4 regions of the Streptomyces sp. NPDC127129 genome follow, and region 4 is predicted to be linked to each of the others. Evidence: riboswitches for the same ligand, from Rfam matches in the RefSeq annotation. Region 4 holds a riboswitch; each other region holds the start of a gene.

Region 1 (4,160 bases), on a different contig from region 4:
TCGGCGACATCGACCCGGCGCAGACCCTGGCCTGGGTCGAGAAGTACTTCGGCTCCATCCCGTCCCACGACGGCAAGCTGCCCCCGCGCGACGGCACGCTGCCCGAGGTCCTCGGGGAGCAGCTGCGCGAGGTCGTCGAGGAGGAGGTCCCGGCCCGCGCGCTGATGGCCGCCTACCGGCTTCCGCACGACGGCACGCGCGAGTGCGACGCCGCCGACCTCGCCCTGACCGTCCTCGGCGGCGGCGAGTCGTCCCGGCTCCACAACCGTCTGGTCCGCCGCGACCGTACGGCCGTGGCCGCCGGCTTCGGTCTCCTCCGCCTGGCCGGCGCGCCCTCGCTCGGCTGGCTGGACGTCAAGACGTCCGGCGGGGTCGAGGTGCCCGAGATCGAGGCCGCCGTCGACGAGGAGCTGGCCCGGTTCGCCGCCGACGGCCCGACGCCCGAGGAGATGGAGCGCGCGCAGGCCCAGTTGGAGCGCGAGTGGCTGGACCGGCTCGGTACGGTCGCGGGCCGCGCCGACGAACTCTGCCGCTACGCGGTCCTGTTCGGCGACCCGCAGCTCGCCCTGACCGCCGTCAACCGGGTCCTCGACGTCACCGCCGAGGAGGTGCGGGCCGTCGCCGCGGCCCGGCTGCGCCCGGACAACCGCGCGGTGCTGGTCTATGAGCCGGTCGGCACCGAACAGAACGACGCCGAGACGGCCGACAGCGACGAGGAAGAGGGAGCGGACCAGTGACCGACGCTGCCGCGTCTTTGACGAGCATGACGTTCCACCCGCAGCCGGAGCCGGGCACCGCCAGGCCCTGGGCCTTCCCGGCCCCGGACCGCGGAGCGCTGGACAACGGCCTGACGGTGCTGCGCTGCCACCGCCCCGGCCAGCAGGTCGTCGCCGTCGAGATCTTCCTCGACGCGCCGCTGGAGGCCGAGCCCGCGGGTCTCGACGGTGTCGCCACGATCATGGCCCGCGCGCTCTCCGAGGGCACGGACCAGCACACCGCCGAGGAGTTCGCGGCCGAGCTGGAGCGCTGCGGCGCCACGCTCGACGCGCACGCCGACCACCCGGGTGTACGGGTCTCCCTGGAGGTCCCCGTCTCCCGGCTGCCCAAGGCGCTCGGGCTGCTCTCCGAGGCCCTGATCGCCCCGGCGTTCCTCGAGACCGAGGTCGAGCGCCTGGTGCGCAACCGGCTCGACGAGATCCCGCACGAGGCGGCCAACCCGGCCCGCCGGGCGGCCAAGCAGCTCTCCAAGGAGCTCTTCCCGGCCGACTCGCGGATGTCCCGGCCGCGCCAGGGCACCGAGGAGACCGTGGAGGCGATCGACGCCGCCGCCGTCCGCGCGTTCTTCGACGCGCACATGCGTCCCTCCACGGCCACGGCCGTGGTCGTCGGCGACCTGACCGACGTGGACCTGGACAAGGTGCTCGCCGAGACCCTCGGCGCCTGGACGGGGAACACCGCCGAGCCCCGCCCGGTCCCGCCGATCACGGCCGACGACACCGGCCGCGTGGTCATCGTCGACCGCCCGGGTGCCGTCCAGACCCAGCTGCTGATCGGCCGTGTCGGCGCCGACCGGCACGACCGCGTCTGGCCGGCCCAGGTCCTCGGCACGTACTGCCTCGGTGGCACGCTCACCTCCCGCCTGGACCGTGTCCTGCGCGAGGAGAAGGGCTACACCTACGGTGTCCGTGCCTTCGGCCAGGTGCTGCGCTCCGACGGCGAGGGCAACGGCGCCTCGATGCTCGCCATCAGCGGCTCCGTCGACACCCCCAACACCGGCCCGGCACTTGACGACCTGTGGAAGGTGCTGCGCACCCTCGCCGCGGAAGGCCTGACGGACGCCGAGCGTGATGTGGCCGTGCAGAACCTGGTGGGCGTGGCGCCGCTCAAGTACGAGACCGCCGCCTCGGTCGCCGGGACCCTCGCCGACCAGGTCGAGCAGCACCTTCCGGACGATTTCCAGGCGCAGTTGTACGCGCGCCTCGCCGAGACCGGCACGGTGGAGGCGACGGCCGCGGTCGTCAACGCCTTCCCCGTGGACCGTCTCGTCACGGTGCTCGTGGGTGACGCCTCGGAGATCGAGGAGCCGGTGCGCGCCCTCGGTATCGGGGAAGTGACCGTCGTCACCGGCTGATTGAGCCGTCGCGCCGCCGCGTCCGGCGGCAGAGGAGGACCCCGACGTCACGGTACGTCGGGGTCCTCCTCTTTGTCCGTATTGCAGCAGAGGGTGGGCGTATGCCCTGTGGCATGTCTTACAAACGGCCGTGTCTGTTTGGTTATTGAAAGATGGTCCGCATACCGTCAATCCGGCTGTTCGCCAGTTGCACTCCGCCGCACCCGCGGCATCGGACAGTCATCGCCGAGTCCCCGTCAGGCGTGAGCCTGGGGAGCCGGGGACCCACACGAAGTCCCTGGGGTGAATCGGACGCCTTCGCATCCCTGCGGAGGGGCCCGTAGGAGACCTTCCTGCTCCGAACCCGTCAGCTAACCCGGTAGGCGAGAAGGAAGGAAAGGAACAGCCCCTACATGGCGTTCACCCGTGCCACCGGGAAGCACCGTGGTCCGAGCCGTCTGTCGCGCCGCAGCGCCGGCATCGCCGGCGTCGCGACCCTCGCCACGACCGGCGTCATCGGAACCCTCGCCTCCCCGGCATTCGCCGTCGACGCGGACGCTGCCCCCTCCGTCGAGGACACCGGGCTGACCCAGATCATCGCCGCCGACTCGCTCGCCGCCACCGTCGACGCCCAGGCCGCCGCCCAGGAGCGCGAGGCCGCCGAGGCCGAGGCGAAGCGCAAGGCGGAGGCCCGCGCCAAGGCCGAGGCCAAGCGCAAGGCGGAGGCCCGCGCCAAGGAGATCCGCGAGGCCAGGGAGCGCGCCGCCCGTGAGGCCGAGCGCAAGCGCCTGAACTCCTTCCAGCTCCCCGTGGCCGGCTCGTACGTCAGCACCGGCTACAAGACCGGCGGTGCGCTCTGGTCCTCGGGCAGCCACTCCGGTGTCGACTTCCACGCCGCCTCCGGCACCAAGGTCGTCTCCGTCGGCTCCGGCACCGTCGTCGAGGCCGGCTGGGGCGGTGCGTACGGCAACAACGTCGTCATCCGGATGAACGACGGCACGTACACCCAGTACGGTCACCTCTCCGCCATCAGTGTCGGGGTCGGCCAGTCCGTCACCCCGGGCCAGCAGATAGGCATCTCGGGCTCGACCGGCAACTCCACGGGTCCGCACCTCCACTTCGAGGCCCGCACCACCGCCGAGTACGGCTCCGACATCAACCCGATCGCGTACCTCCGTGCGCGCGGTGTGAACGTCTGACCGTTCGAGGTCTTTCCCGGCTTCTCAGAAAAGCCCCGGCTCGTACCGAGCCGGGGCTTTTCGCTGACCAAAAACATATCCATGGTTCCTGCGGAGCCGTCGGAAACAATGCCCTGCTGCAATAGAGTCGCCGGAGAACCGGTTTCGCGCGGATCAAGGCGGAGGTCGAACATGCGCATTCCCGCGCACTCTGTATGCACGGCGATCCGGGACGACATCGTCACCGGGGTCTTCGAGCGCGGCAGCCGGCTGACCGAGGAGCAGCTCGCCCGCCGGTACGGAGTCTCCCGCGTCCCCGTCCGCGAGGCGCTGCGCACCCTGGAGTCAGAGGGCTTCGTGATCACCCGCCGCCACGCGGGAGCCCAGGTCGCCGAGCCCACCGAGCAGGAGGCGGCGGACCTGCTGGACGTACGGTCCCTGCTGGAGCCGCTGGGGGCCGCGCGCGCCGCGCAGCGCCGCACCGAGGCGCACCTCAAGGTGCTGCGGGGCCTGGTCAGGCTGGGGCAGGAGCGGGCCAGGCAGGGCCAGGCGGAGGACCTGCGGCCGCTCGGCGGCTGGTTCCACGAGACGCTGGCCCAGGCCTCGGGCAGCCCGGCGCTCACCGCCCTGCTCATCCAGCTGCGGCACAAGATCGACTGGATGTACGCGATCGAGCTCCCGTCCCAGCCGGCCGAGGCCTGGGCCGAGCACGGGGCGATCGTGGACGCGGTGGCGCGCGGCGACGCCGAGCGGGCCCGCGCGCTGACCGCGACGCACGCCGAGCGGTCCCTGGTGCTGCACCGCCTGAAGCGCCCGGAGCACGGGCGCGTGAGGGTTCCGCAACATGTCGTCAACACCGCGAGCGTCCGGAA
Region 2 (4,160 bases), on a different contig from region 4:
TCGTCGTGCCGCTGCTCCAGCGCCACCGGATCCTGACCCAGGTGTCGGGGGACCACCTGGAGGTGATCAAGCTCATTCCGCCGCTGATCATCGACGAGGCGGACGTGGACCGCTTCGTGACCGCTTTCACGGCTGTGATGGACGACGCCCACGGGGGCGGCGGGCTGATGTGGGACTTCGGAAAGACGCTGGTCAAGCAGGCGGTCGCGCAACGCTGACCGCCGGGACGGCATGGGCTTTTGCCTCTGGGGCAAGAAACTTGCCTCAGAGGAAAGTTCCTGGCGGAATGGAGGCATGGCACACCTCCACGGGGAGCAGGCCGCGGACCCCGCCGCACCGGACGCGTCCGACGCCCTGCCGGACGCACCGCACGTCGCGCCGCAGCTCCGCGCCCTGCGCAGACGCCGCGGGCTGACCCTGGAGGCCGCCGCCCAGCGGGCCGGGCTCTCCCCGGCCCATCTCTCCCGGCTCGAAACGGGCCACCGGCAGCCCTCGCTCCCGATGCTCCTCGCCCTCGCCCGTATCTACGGTACGACGGTCTCCGAGCTCCTGGGCGAGGTTCCGCCCGAGCGTGATCCGATCGTCCGGGCGGACCGGTCCGAACCCGTCGAGGCCGACGGCTGGACCTACCGCCAGGCCGGCGGGCCGGGCCGCGCCCTGCAGGCGCTCCGCGTGCACGTCCCGTACGCCACCAAGGCCGACATCGTGCGCGTCCACCCCGGCGAGGAGTGGCTCCACGTCCTCGACGGGCAGGTGCGTCTCGCCCTCGGCGACGCCGTGCACGTCCTGGATCCGGGGGACAGCGCCCACTTCGACTCGCTCACCCCGCACCGCATCGGCGCCGTCGGCCGCGGCGGGGCCGAGCTGCTCTTCGTCCACACGCTCATGCAGAGCCCCGCCGCCGAGCTGTGCCTCGGCGACGGCGCCCCGCATCTGCGCTGAGCCCTGGAAAGGGGTCGATATGTCCGAGAAGTCCGCACCGGTCACCGGTGAGGAGCGCGAGGCCGGCAAGTTCCCCAAGGGGCTGGTGCTCCGGCTCTTCGCCTATCTGGTGGCCGGGCACCTCTTCGCCGGCTTCCTCTATCTGCTCTTCATGCTCGGAGGCCAGAACCAGTAGCGGCCGGGGGCCGGGTCACACCTCGACGACGAGACGCTCACGCAGCCGCGCCCGCGTCTCCGGGGCGAGCTTCAGGCCGTCCGTGAGGTAGCCCTCGACCGTCCCCCAGGTCTGCGTCATCGTCTCGAACGCGGCCCGCAGATACTCGACCCGTGCGTCGAAGAGCGGGCTGAGCAGCTCCATCACCTCGGGCGACATGGCGTCCGCGGAGGTGGAGCTGCGCTGCACCTTGTAGCGGCGGTGCGGGTCGTTCGACTTCACGTAGTCGGCCTCGATGGCCTCGTGCTCCACGCCCACCGCGAGCAGGGAGATGGCGATGGAGAGGCCGGCGCGGTCCTTCCCGGCCGCGCAGTGCATCAGCGCCGGGACGCTGTCCTCGGCCATCGCGTGCAGGATGCCGCTGTGCTCCGCCGTCCGCTCGACAATCATCTTCCGGTACGAATCGGACATTCGCGCCGCCGCCTTGCCGTCGCCGAGGATGCCGCGGAGCTGCTCCAGCTCGCCGGTCCTGACCAGCCTCCAGAACTCCTTGCCGTCAGCCGGGTCGTTGAGCGGTATGTTCACGTTCCGCACGCCGGGCAGTTCGACGTCCGGGCCCTCGATCTTGCGGTCGGCCACATTGCGGAAGTCGAAGATCGTGTGCAGCCCGAGGGTGGAGAGGAACGCCGCGTCCTGCTCGGTGGCGTGCGCCAGGTGGCCGCTGCGGAAAAGGCGGCCGAACCGCACCGAACCGCCGTCCACGGTCGGCAGTCCGCCCACGTCCCTGAAGTTGCGCACCCCGGTGAGCTCGGGTTCGGTCGACGGGACCTGCGGCAGCTGCTGCGTCACGAGTGCTCCTGAAGGTTGGCGGATCGGGATCGACTGCTGATCGATTCCTGGGCCAATCATCCCGGGTGACCGGGCCTCCGCCTACCCCCGGGGTATGGGAATGGGTGTTCTGTCCGAATTGGGCCCTTAGGTATAACGCGCCCTGGTTGCAGGGGAGATGGGATTCGGCGCGTGAGCAGCGTCATAGAGGTGACGGACCGTGCCTGATCGTCTTGTGCAATCCCCGTAGCGGAAAAGGAGATCGAGGTCCCGCCCTCCACGGAGGGTGACCGGAATCCGGTGTGAATTTGCATCCCATGATTGCGAACGAAAAGAGGCGGCTTGTTCGCCTCGACCCGCTCGTCTAGCGTCACGCTCAATCCGGTCGGACCCGCCGAATCCTGCCACCGCCCGGAATCCGCACCCACCCACGTACGGCAGGAGCGGGGGACCCAGGTAGTACGCCGTTCCGGTCGTTCCGGACGGCTCGGGGTGAAGCCGCGTGAAAAGCGGCCGGACATCTCCAGTCCGAACCCGACAGCTCACCTCGCAGGCGACGGAGAGGAATTCGCCATGCCCGCAAAGGGTAAGCACCGCCGTCCCAAGGCCAACCCGCTCACGCGTGGATTCGTCGCCGCCGGTACGGGTGGCGCCGTCGTCGCCCTGCCCCTGCTCGGTGCGACCGGCGCTCACGCCGCCGACAAGGCCGCCCCGTCCGTGACGTCCCACCAGGCCGTCGCCTCCGTCGCCGCGACCCCCGCCAAGGCCCCGGCCGCCGGGAAGACCGCCAAGCCGAAGACGTACTCCGTCGTCCGTGGCGACTACCTGTCGAAGATCGCCGCCGAGCACCACCTCGCGGGCGGCTGGAAGAAGCTCTACACGGACAACCGCCAGGTCGTCGGCGAGAACCCGTCGCTGATCCTTCCCGGCATGAAGCTCACCCTCGGCGCCAAGTCGACCGCCAAGGCGGCGCCCAAGGCCGCTCCGAAGAAGGCCCCCAAGGCCGCTCCGAAGGCGGAGAAGCCCTCCTCCGACACGCGCGCCTCCCGCTCCGCCGAGCGTGACCCGGCCGGCACCGCCGCCCCGGCGTCCGCCCCCGCGCAGGCATCCTCCTCCGGCTGGGTCGCCCCCGTCGGCGGCGGCATCTCCACCCCGTACCGCGCCTCCGGCGCCATGTGGTCCTCCGGCTACCACACCGGTGTCGACTTCATCGCCTCCTCCGGCACCTCGGTGAAGGCCGTCGGCGCGGGCACCGTCTACTCCGCGGGCAACAGCGGCTCGTACGGCAACGAGGTCGTCATCCAGCACGCCGACGGCACGTTCTCGCAGTACGCCCATCTCTCCTCCCTGAACGTCTCCGCCGGCCAGACCGTCACCGGTGGCCAGGAGATCGGTCTCTCCGGCTCGACCGGCAACTCCACCGGTCCGCACCTGCACTTCGAGATCCGCACCGGACCCGGCTACGGCTCGGACATCGACCCGCTGGCCTACCTGCGCTCGCACGGCGTCAGCATCTGACGCACCGACAGCACCCGTGGGGGCCCGGCACTTACCAGTGCCGGGCCCCCACGCGCGTATTCCGGCTTGGTGGAATCTTGACCGGTGGCGTATCTCACCCGGCGTCAACCCCTCCTTACGGTCGCGTAGGTCACATCCATAAGGGAAAGATGTGGTCCCGTGGCAGACGATTCGAGAACAAGAGACACGCACGTATTCGGGTCGTACGCGGCGATCGGTGACAGCTTCACCGAGGGCGTGGGAGACCCCGGGCCCGACGGGAAGTACGTCGGGTGGGCGGACCGCTTCGCGGTGCTCCTCGCCGACCGACTGCCGGAGCACGACGCATTCCGTTACGCCAACCTGGCCGTACGCGGCCGCCTGCTGGACCAGATCGTGGAGGAGCAGGTCCCCAGGGCGAAGGAACTCGCCCCCGACCTGGTGACCTTCTGCGCGGGCGGAAACGACATCATCCGCCCCGGCACCGACCCCGACGACGTCGCTGAGCGCTTCGAGCGCGCCGTCGCCGACCTGACGTCCGCCGTCGGCACCGTGATGGTGACGACCGGCTTCGACACCCGCGACGTCCCCGTGCTGAAGCATCTGCGCGGCAAGATCGCCACGTACACGGCCCACGTCCGGTCCATCGCCGACCGCTACGACTGCCCGGTCCTCGACCTCTGGTCGCTCAGGTCGGTGCAGGACAGGCGGGCCTGGGACGACGACCGGCTGCACCTCT
Region 3 (4,160 bases), on a different contig from region 4:
CGGGTTGTGCCAGAACAGATGGGAGTAGAAGAAGGTGACGGCGTGTTCGGCCCGTCTCTCGACGACGGCGAACAGGCTTCTGAGTAACTGGGCGTCCACGCGGAAGAATCTAGGCCACGCGTCTTCACAGGACGATCACATTCGGGACGGTCGCGGGCCCGGAGGCCGGTGCGGCGGTGACCTTGTACCGTCTCAGGGTGAGCACGACCCCCGCCGACCAGCCCGCCGAGCCCCCGGCCCGGACCCCCGCTCCCGAGCTCTTCACCTGGGAGTTCGCGACCGATCCGTACCCCGCCTACGCCTGGCTGCGCGAGCACGCGCCCGTGCACCGGGCGAAGCTCCCCAGCGGGGTCGAGGCCTGGCTGGTGACCCGGTACGCCGACGCCCGGCAGGCCCTCGCCGACCAGCGGCTGTCGAAGAACCCCGCGCACCACGACGAGCCCGCGCACGCCAAGGGGAAGACGGGGATCCCGGGGGAGCGCAAGGCCGAGCTGATGACACATCTGCTCAACATCGACCCACCCGACCACACCCGGCTGCGCCGGCTGGTCTCCAAGGCGTTCACCCCGCGCCGGGTCGCCGAGTTCGCCCCCCGGGTCCAGGAGCTCACGGACCGGCTGATCGACGCCTTCGCGGCGAAGGGCGAGGCCGACCTCATCCACGAGTTCGCCTTCCCGCTGCCCATCTACGCGATCTGCGACCTGCTCGGCGTGCCGCCCGAGGACCAGGACGACTTCCGGGACTGGGCAGGGATGATGATCCGGCACGGCGGAGGGCCGCGCGGCGGGGTGGCACGCTCGGTCAAGAAGATGCGCGGGTATCTGGCGGAGCTGATCCACCGCAAGCGGCTCGACCCCGGCGACGACCTGATCTCCGGGCTCATCAAGGCCTCCGACCACGGCGAGCACCTCACCGAGAACGAGGCCGCCGCGATGGCCTTCATCCTGCTCTTCGCCGGCTTCGAGACGACGGTCAACCTGGTGGGCAACGGGGTCTACGCCCTGCTGCGCAACCCAGGACAGCGCGAGCGTCTCCAGGCCTCGCTCGCGGCGGGGGAGCGGGGACTCCTGGAGACCGGCGTCGAGGAGCTGCTGCGCTACGACGGGCCGGTGGAGCTGGCGACCTGGCGGTACGCCATGGAGCCGCTGACGATCGGCGGACAGCGGATCCCGGCGGGCGACCCGGTCCTCGTCGTGCTCGCCGCCGCCGACCGCGACCCGGCGCGCTTCGACGAGCCGGACACGCTCGACCTCTCCCGTCGTGACAACCAGCACCTCGGCTACGGGCACGGCATCCACTACTGCATCGGCGCGCCGCTCGCCCGGCTCGAAGGGCAGATCGCGCTCGCGACGCTGCTGACTCGCCTTCCGGACCTGCGACTTGCCGTGGATCCGGCCGACCTGCGGTGGCGCGGAGGGCTCATCATGCGCGGATTGCGCACACTTCCGGTGGAGTTCTCCCCTTTGGGTGACTGACAGACCGTCAATATTGTGACTTTCGCGTGATCTCCGCTGCATCGACTTGTTACTGACGTTCGAATGCCGCTACGTTCACCGTCACCTCAGCAGTCACGCGAAAGGCCCTCCCCATGCGCTCCGGGAACGGACGACACCGCAGACCCCGCCAGGCCCCCGCCATCGTTGTCGCCGCAGGCGTGACGGGATCGGCCCTGGCGCTTCCCCTCCTCGGTGCGGGCTCGGCGTCCGCCGCCGACGCCGCCACCTGGGACCGGGTGGCCGAGTGCGAGTCGGGCGGCCTGTGGAGCGCCCACTTCGGCAACGGGCTCTACGGAGGTCTGCAGTTCACCCAGGAGAGCTGGGAGCGTCACGGCGGTCTCGACTACGCGACCAGTGCGGACCTCGCCAGCCGCGCCCAGCAGATCGCGGTGGCGGAGAAGGCGTTCGCCGCGGGCGACACGCAGTGGGCGACCTGCGCCCCGATCGCCGGCCTGACGAAGGACGGCGCCAAGCCGGACGTCGACCCGGGCCCGGCGGTGAAGCCGGTGGAGCCCACGGGCCCCCTCCCCGAGTCGAACCGGACCGCGGGCCTGCCGACCGGTTCCGAGACGACGTCGCCCGACGCCGACGCCTCCGAGACCGCCACGCCGGGCAGGGGCAACGGGAAGGGGAACGGAAGCGGTGACGGGGCGGGTGAGCCGTCCGCCACACCCGAGACGTCCACCACGCCCACCGCGCCGAGCACGTCGGAGACCCCGGGCACGGGGAAGCACCGCGGTGACGCGGCTCCGGAGGAATCGGTCAATCCGGGCGAGAGTGGCGAAAAGGGTCGCCACGCCGCGCCGACTGACACCCCGACATCCGACGCGGACGCCGAGGCGGGCGTGCCGGAGCAGGGCAACAAGGGCGAGAAGGGCAACAAGGGCGAGAAGGGCAATAAGGGCTCTTCCGGCAGTTTGGACAACACCGCTGCTCAGGACATATCCGGGGCGATCGGTGAATACACCGTCAAGTCGGGCGACAGTCTCTCCGAGATCGCCCAGCAGAACGAACTCCCGGGCGGCTGGGGCGCCCTCTACGACGCCAACCGTTCGACGGTCGGTGCCGATCCGGACCTGATCCTCCCTGGCCAGAGCCTCGACCTCGGCCTCGGTTCGGCTGCGAACCAGGGGTAGTTCAGGGCCGTATGTCCGGTTCTGCGCCAGTGAGACATGGGTCTCTTTGTCTCAACTGGCGCGTCCCGTCCATAAACTCGGCTTCCGTCACCTCTCACCTGCGTAAACACCCTTCGTCCCCTGGCGAGTAGGGGTGAAATGTCCGACCTGGGCCTCTTTGAACTTCCCCCGGGTCTGTGTCTACGGTCAGGACCGCTCGCCACCGCGGGCCCCGTCGACCGAAACGCCGAATCCTGCCGTCGGCCGATGGGAACAGTCGTCGCGTCAAGCGCCGTAGGCAGGAGCGGGGGACCCAAGGTAAGTGCCGCCCCCGGCCGTTGAGACAGACGGCCGGAGGACCGGCTTGGGGTGAAGCCGCGCGCAAGGTCGCGCGGCCGGGCAACTCACATGGCCCGAACCCGACAGCTCACCTCGCAGGCGTCGGTGAGGAGAAGTTCCATGCTGTTTTCCGCCAAGGGCAAACACCGTCGTGCCTCCAAGGCCACCCGCGCCGTCGCTCTCGCCGGTATCGCCGGTGTCGCCGTCGCCGCCCCGCTGATGACCGCCGGTTCGGCCTCGGCCGCCACGGCCTCCGAGTGGGACAAGGTCGCCCAGTGCGAGTCCGGTGGCAACTGGTCCATCAACACCGGCAACGGCTACTACGGCGGCCTGCAGTTCTCCGCCTCCACCTGGGCCGCCTACGGTGGCACCGCCTACGCCGCCACCGCCGACCAGGCCTCGAAGTCGCAGCAGATCACCATCGCCGAGAAGGTCCTCGCCGGACAGGGCAAGGGTGCCTGGCCGAGCTGCGGCGTCGGCCTCTCCGGTGCCGCCTACACCGGTGGTGCCGCCGAGAGCGCGCCGGCCGAGCCGGCCGCCCCGAAGCAGGAGCGTCAGGCCGAGCAGCCGACGACCCGCAGCGAGACCCGGACCGCGCCGAAGAAGGCCGAGTCCAAGAAGACCGTCACCACCCCGACCGGCAAGAAGGTCAAGAAGGGCGACGGCGAGTACAAGGTCGCCGCCGGCGACACCCTGAGCACCATCGCCGCCGCCCACGACGTCAAGGGCGGCTGGGCGAAGCTCTTCGAGCTCAACAAGGACGTCGTCGAGGACGCCGACCTGATCTACCCGGGCCAGCAGCTTCACCTGAAGTGAGGCCCGCGGCCCGCGTGAGTCCGGCGGCTCACACGGGTCCGACGACCCTCCCGCGGTGACCACCCCGGTCCGGAGCGCTCTTCCCCCGTGCGCTCCGGGCCGGGGTTCCGCGTTCCCGGGCCCGGGGGCGGGGCCCCGCGGAGTTACCGCCGAGTAGTTCTGGGGCGCTTTGGCCGTGGATGCGTGCCCTTGGGTCCTTTTTCGTCCCACGGGGCGGGCGCCCGGCGGGCGGGAGCCCCGGAGCCGGTTAGGCTCTTGTCGCAAGGCCAAAGCGACCCTGCACCGCAAGCGTCACATCTAGCGTCACATCCCAGAAGGAGATGCTCGTGCCGTCCATCGACGTCGTCGTAGCCCGGGAAATCCTGGACTCCCGAGGCAACCCCACGGTCGAGGT
Region 4 (4,160 bases):
CCGGACCGGGACATCTCGCTCTACATCAACTCGCCCGGCGGTTCGATCAGCGCCATGTCGGCGATCTACGACACGATGCAGATCGTCACCTGCGACGTGGAGACCACCTGCCTCGGGCAGGCCGTCTCGACCGCCGCCGTACTGCTCGCGGCCGGCGCCCCCGGCAAGCGGCTCGCGCTGCCCGGGGCCCGGGTCGTGCTCCAGCAGCCCGCGACGGACGAGCCGTTGCAGGGGCAGCCGAGCGATCTCGCCATCCAGGCGGCGGAATTGGTCCGGCTGCGCGCGATGCTGGCCGGCATCCTGGTCGCCCACACCGGGCAGAGCCGCGAGCGGATCGACGCCGACATCGACCGCGTCACCGTCCTGGACGCACCGGCCGCCACCGCGTACGGCCTGGTGGACCACGTGGTCCAGAACCGGGGGGCGTCGGGCGGCGCCGGGACGCGGTGAGCCGGTCATGGTCCCCGAACTGCCGCCGCTGCCCGCCCTGACGCGCGCCGAGGGCGAGTTCATCGACGCGTATCTCGAAGTCGTCGACCTGCTGGGCCGGATCAATCCATCCAGGGGAGCGCATACCTATGGGGCGCTGAGGGCGGCACAGGCCCTGGTGGGGAAGGCGAGCGCCCTCCGGGACGCGTTGACGGTGATGCATATCCGCGGGGAGGCGGAGGTCCACGCGGAGACATTGGCCCGCGCGCTGCGGGTGTTGGACGGGGAGCGCCGGGCGCAGCGGGTCACAGTGCCGGAGGCTCCGACGAGTTGACATTCAGGCGTGTCGTGTCGAGGTCCACTCGGAGCAGCGGAGCCGCAGAATCGCTCCCCCGTTCGGCGTAGTCGACGAATCGACATATGTGCGGGGTGAGTTGCACAACAGGTGTACGCATCTGGCCGAATCGGACGTTCCAGCCCTGGTCCGGGACTCGTCGGCAAAACCTCCGAAGATCACGAAACCTGCCTGTCCACCCGAATGGATCAGTCGTGAGGAGCCTCACATAACGCCGTTTCGACTCGGATTTCGCCCTGGTTGTGGGTCAAGATCCCTCACGACGACAAGCCCCCGCCACCGCGGCGGGGCGGTCCGGGCGGACGCCGAGTCCTGCCGCTGTCCCGGATGTCTGGTCGACAGGAGTGGATCGGCAGGAGTGGAGGACCCGAGCAGTACGGGACGGCCGGCCAGTGGGGCCGTTCCTCGGGGTGAAGCCGCAGCCGCGGCCGGGCAACTTCGCCAGCCCGAACCCGACAGGTCATCCTTCACAGGCGGCTGACGAAGGGTTGCGCATGAGTGCGCAGATTCATGTCCCGTCCATGCTGTCCCGGGCCGGAGCCGTCTCGGCTCTCACCCTCGCCGCCCTCGGCGGCACGATGCTGGCGCCGGGCGCCGCACCGGAGGCCCAGGCGGCGACGTCGCACGCCGGCAAGGCGCTGAACGTCGCCGCCTCCAAGAAGGGATCGCCCTACAGGTACGGAGCGGCCGGACCGACCCGGTTCGACTGCTCGGGGCTCACGCTCTACTCGTACAAGAAGGCGGGCAAGTCGCTGCCCCGTACCGCGCAGCAGCAGTACAACAAGACCCGGCACATCAAGGCCTCCAGCCGCCAGAAGGGGGACCTGGTGTTCTTCCATTCGGGTGGAAGGGTCTACCACGTGGGGATCTACGCGGGTAGCGGCAAGATCTGGCACTCGCCCAAGACCGGCTCCTGGGTGAAGCTCGACAAGATCTGGTCGTCCAAGGTGTATTACGGCCGGGTGCGCTGACGCCGCGCCGGGTGCGCCTACGCCGTGCCGGATCCGCTGACGACACCGCGCCGGAGCGGGGCGTGCCGTGCGGCGAGTGAGCTGAGCTGACACGACCAGTGGGTGCGGTGGCGCCGCCGCACCCGCTCGTCCTCAGGAACCGGCCGGCTGGGGCGCGAGCATCCGGTCCGGCGAGGCGGTCCAGGGAAGGTTGATCCAGACCGTCTTGCCGCCCTCGCTGGTCGGCGTGACGGAGAGCCGCCCGCCGGCCTCGGCCGCCAGGAAGCGGATGATGACCATCCCCCGGCCGTTGTCCTGCTGCACCGCCGCCGGAAGCCGCTTGGGCCAGCGGGGGTGGCTGTCGGTGACCCCGATGTGGAGCTGCTCCTCGCGCTCCAGGCGGACGTCGACGGTGAACGTGGGCGACTGCCCGAAGGTGTGCTGGACCGCGTTGGTGGCCAGTTCGGAGACGATGAGCCGGACGGTGTCGGCGGTGCCCCCGGCCTCCGCGAGCCCCCAGCCGGTCAGGACGTCGGCGACATATCTTCGGGCGGCGGACACCGAGGCGGGATCGCTCGGCAGAGTGACGGTTGCTTCCTGGTGGTCTGCCATGGCGACGCTGTCCCTTTCCCACCGGGCCCGGCCCGGATTGCGCTACGCGTCAGAGTGCCACCGATGGTGCCGTCCCGTATGGCGATCCACCAAGATATGTGCATATTTGTCGCTCGAAGCGGTGAACTCTGCTACGAGAGACCGTATTTGGGCTGCGGTCAGGCGATCGGAGGTGCTGTCCGCACGATCGTGGCGACGGCCTGCTCGATCTGCGCGTCCGTCAGGTCCGCGCGGGCCGTGAGCCGCAGCCGCGAGACACCGTCCGGCACGGACGGCGGACGGAAGCAGCCGACGACGAGCCCCTGATCGCGGCAGTCGGCGGCCCACCGCAGCGCCGCCTCGGGCGAGGGGGCACGGACCGAGACGACGGCCGCCTCCGGGCGCACGGCGGTCAGACCGGCCGCCGTGACCATCCCGTGCAGCGTGGTGGCGACGGTCCTGGCGCGCTCGGCGAGGCCGGGATCGCCCTGGATCAGCCGAAGGCTCGCCAGGGCGGCGCCCGCGGCGGCCGGGGCGAGGCCGGTGTCGAAGATGAACGTACGGGCCGCGTTGACCAGGTGCTCGATCACGCGGGCGGGGCCGAGGACGGCTCCGCCCTGGCTGCCGAGCGACTTGGAGAGGGTGACGGTGGCGACGACGTCCGGGTCGCCGGAGAGACCGGCGGCGTGCAGTCCGCCCCGCCCGCCGTCGCCGAGCACGCCCAGACCGTGGGCGTCGTCCACGACGAGCCCGGCGCCGTGGGCGCGGCAGGCCTCCGCCAGCTCGGCCAGCGGGGCCTGGTCGCCGTCCACGGAGAAGACGGAGTCGGAGACCACGAGGGTCCGGCGCTCCGGGTGGGCCTGGAGGGTCTTGCGTACGGCCTCGGGGTCGGCGTGCGGGACCACCGCCGTCTCGGCGCGCGAGAGCCTGCAGCCGTCGACGATCGAGGCGTGGTTGCCCGCGTCGGAGACGATCAGCGCGTCCCGGCCGCTGAGCGCGGTGAGCGCGGCGAGATTGGCGGTGTAGCCGGAGGAGAAGACGAGAGCCGCCTCGAAACCGCAGAAGTCGGCGAGTTCGCGCTCCAGGCGGGTGTGCAGCCGGGTGGTGCCGGTGACGAGACGGGAGCCGGTGGAGCCGGCGCCCCACCGGCGGGCGGCCTCGGCGGCCGCCTCCGTGACCTCCGGGCGGTGGGTCAGTCCGAGGTAGTCGTTGCTCGCCAGGTCGAGCAGATCCGACTCGGCGGCCCGCGGCCGGAGCGTGCGGACGAGACCCGCCTCCGCACGGCGGCGCGCCTCCGCGTCGGTCCAGTCGAACGGGGTCCGGCGGGTGTCCTCGTCCCGGTGCATGGGGCAGATCCTTTTGTAGGCAGCGCACAGACCCTAACCGCCCGCGGCCAGGGACAGGGTGTGGCCATGCACACACCTCAATCGGGCTCGTTTGTTCAGATCCTCCTTGGCCGCGAGGTGTGCCGTAGGCGAGGATCACCCTTTATGGACCTGCTGAACACGCTGGTGGACAAGGGGCTGCGGCGCGAGCTGCCGAGCCGTGAAGAAGCGCTCGCCGTACTGGCGACCTCCGACGACGAACTCCTCGATGTGGTGGCCGCCGCCGGCAAGGTGCGTCGTCAGTGGTTCGGGCGGCGCGTGAAGCTGAACTATCTGGTCAATCTGAAGTCGGGGCTGTGTCCCGAGGACTGCTCGTACTGTTCGCAGCGGCTCGGCTCGACGGCCGGGATCCTGAAGTACGGCTGGCTGAAGCCGGACGAGGCGTCCCAGGCGGCCGCCGCCGGTGTCGCGGGCGGGGCCAAGCGGGTCTGCCTGGTGGCGAGCGGCCGG

What was found. Region 4 has a riboswitch for cyclic di-AMP ahead of ACFVGW_RS20445 (C40 family peptidase). Riboswitches for the same ligand answer to the same signal wherever they lie in the genome.
Region 1: linked by a shared signal. The riboswitch ahead of ACFVGW_RS30770 (M23 family metallopeptidase) and the one ahead of ACFVGW_RS20445 (C40 family peptidase) in region 4 are both predicted to bind cyclic di-AMP.
Region 2: linked by a shared signal. The riboswitch ahead of ACFVGW_RS01475 (peptidoglycan DD-metalloendopeptidase family protein) and the one ahead of ACFVGW_RS20445 (C40 family peptidase) in region 4 are both predicted to bind cyclic di-AMP.
Region 3: linked by a shared signal. The riboswitch ahead of ACFVGW_RS19640 (transglycosylase family protein) and the one ahead of ACFVGW_RS20445 (C40 family peptidase) in region 4 are both predicted to bind cyclic di-AMP.

The regions. Positions count from the first base shown of each region.
Region 1 is NZ_JBHXTV010000019.1:120,206-124,365, forward strand. It holds gene ACFVGW_RS30760 (pitrilysin family protein) at 1-737, shown strand, start outside; gene ACFVGW_RS30765 (M16 family metallopeptidase) at 764-2,131, shown strand; cyclic di-AMP (ydaO/yuaA leader) riboswitch at 2,345-2,511, shown strand; gene ACFVGW_RS30770 (M23 family metallopeptidase) at 2,524-3,309, shown strand; gene ACFVGW_RS30775 (GntR family transcriptional regulator) at 3,481-4,160, shown strand, end outside.
Region 2 is NZ_JBHXTV010000001.1:349,110-353,269, reverse strand. It holds gene ACFVGW_RS01495 (aspartate aminotransferase family protein) at 1-218, shown strand, start outside; gene ACFVGW_RS01490 (helix-turn-helix domain-containing protein) at 295-942, shown strand; gene ACFVGW_RS01485 (DUF6126 family protein) at 962-1,117, shown strand; gene ACFVGW_RS01480 (tyrosine-protein phosphatase) at 1,133-1,945, opposite strand; cyclic di-AMP (ydaO/yuaA leader) riboswitch at 2,307-2,493, shown strand; gene ACFVGW_RS01475 (peptidoglycan DD-metalloendopeptidase family protein) at 2,498-3,442, shown strand; gene ACFVGW_RS01470 (SGNH/GDSL hydrolase family protein) at 3,602-4,160, shown strand, end outside.
Region 3 is NZ_JBHXTV010000009.1:286,133-290,292, forward strand. It holds gene ACFVGW_RS19625 (globin domain-containing protein) at 1-99, opposite strand, end outside; gene ACFVGW_RS19630 (cytochrome P450) at 198-1,475, shown strand; gene ACFVGW_RS19635 (transglycosylase family protein) at 1,655-2,632, shown strand; cyclic di-AMP (ydaO/yuaA leader) riboswitch at 2,892-3,067, shown strand; gene ACFVGW_RS19640 (transglycosylase family protein) at 3,071-3,766, shown strand; gene eno (phosphopyruvate hydratase) at 4,087-4,160, shown strand, end outside.
Region 4 is NZ_JBHXTV010000010.1:103,328-107,487, reverse strand. It holds gene ACFVGW_RS20455 (ClpP family protease) at 1-450, shown strand, start outside; gene ACFVGW_RS20450 (hypothetical protein) at 458-763, shown strand; cyclic di-AMP (ydaO/yuaA leader) riboswitch at 1,078-1,275, shown strand; gene ACFVGW_RS20445 (C40 family peptidase) at 1,279-1,755, shown strand; gene ACFVGW_RS20440 (ATP-binding protein) at 1,888-2,346, opposite strand; gene ACFVGW_RS20435 (8-amino-7-oxononanoate synthase) at 2,505-3,671, opposite strand; gene bioB (biotin synthase BioB) at 3,816-4,160, shown strand, end outside.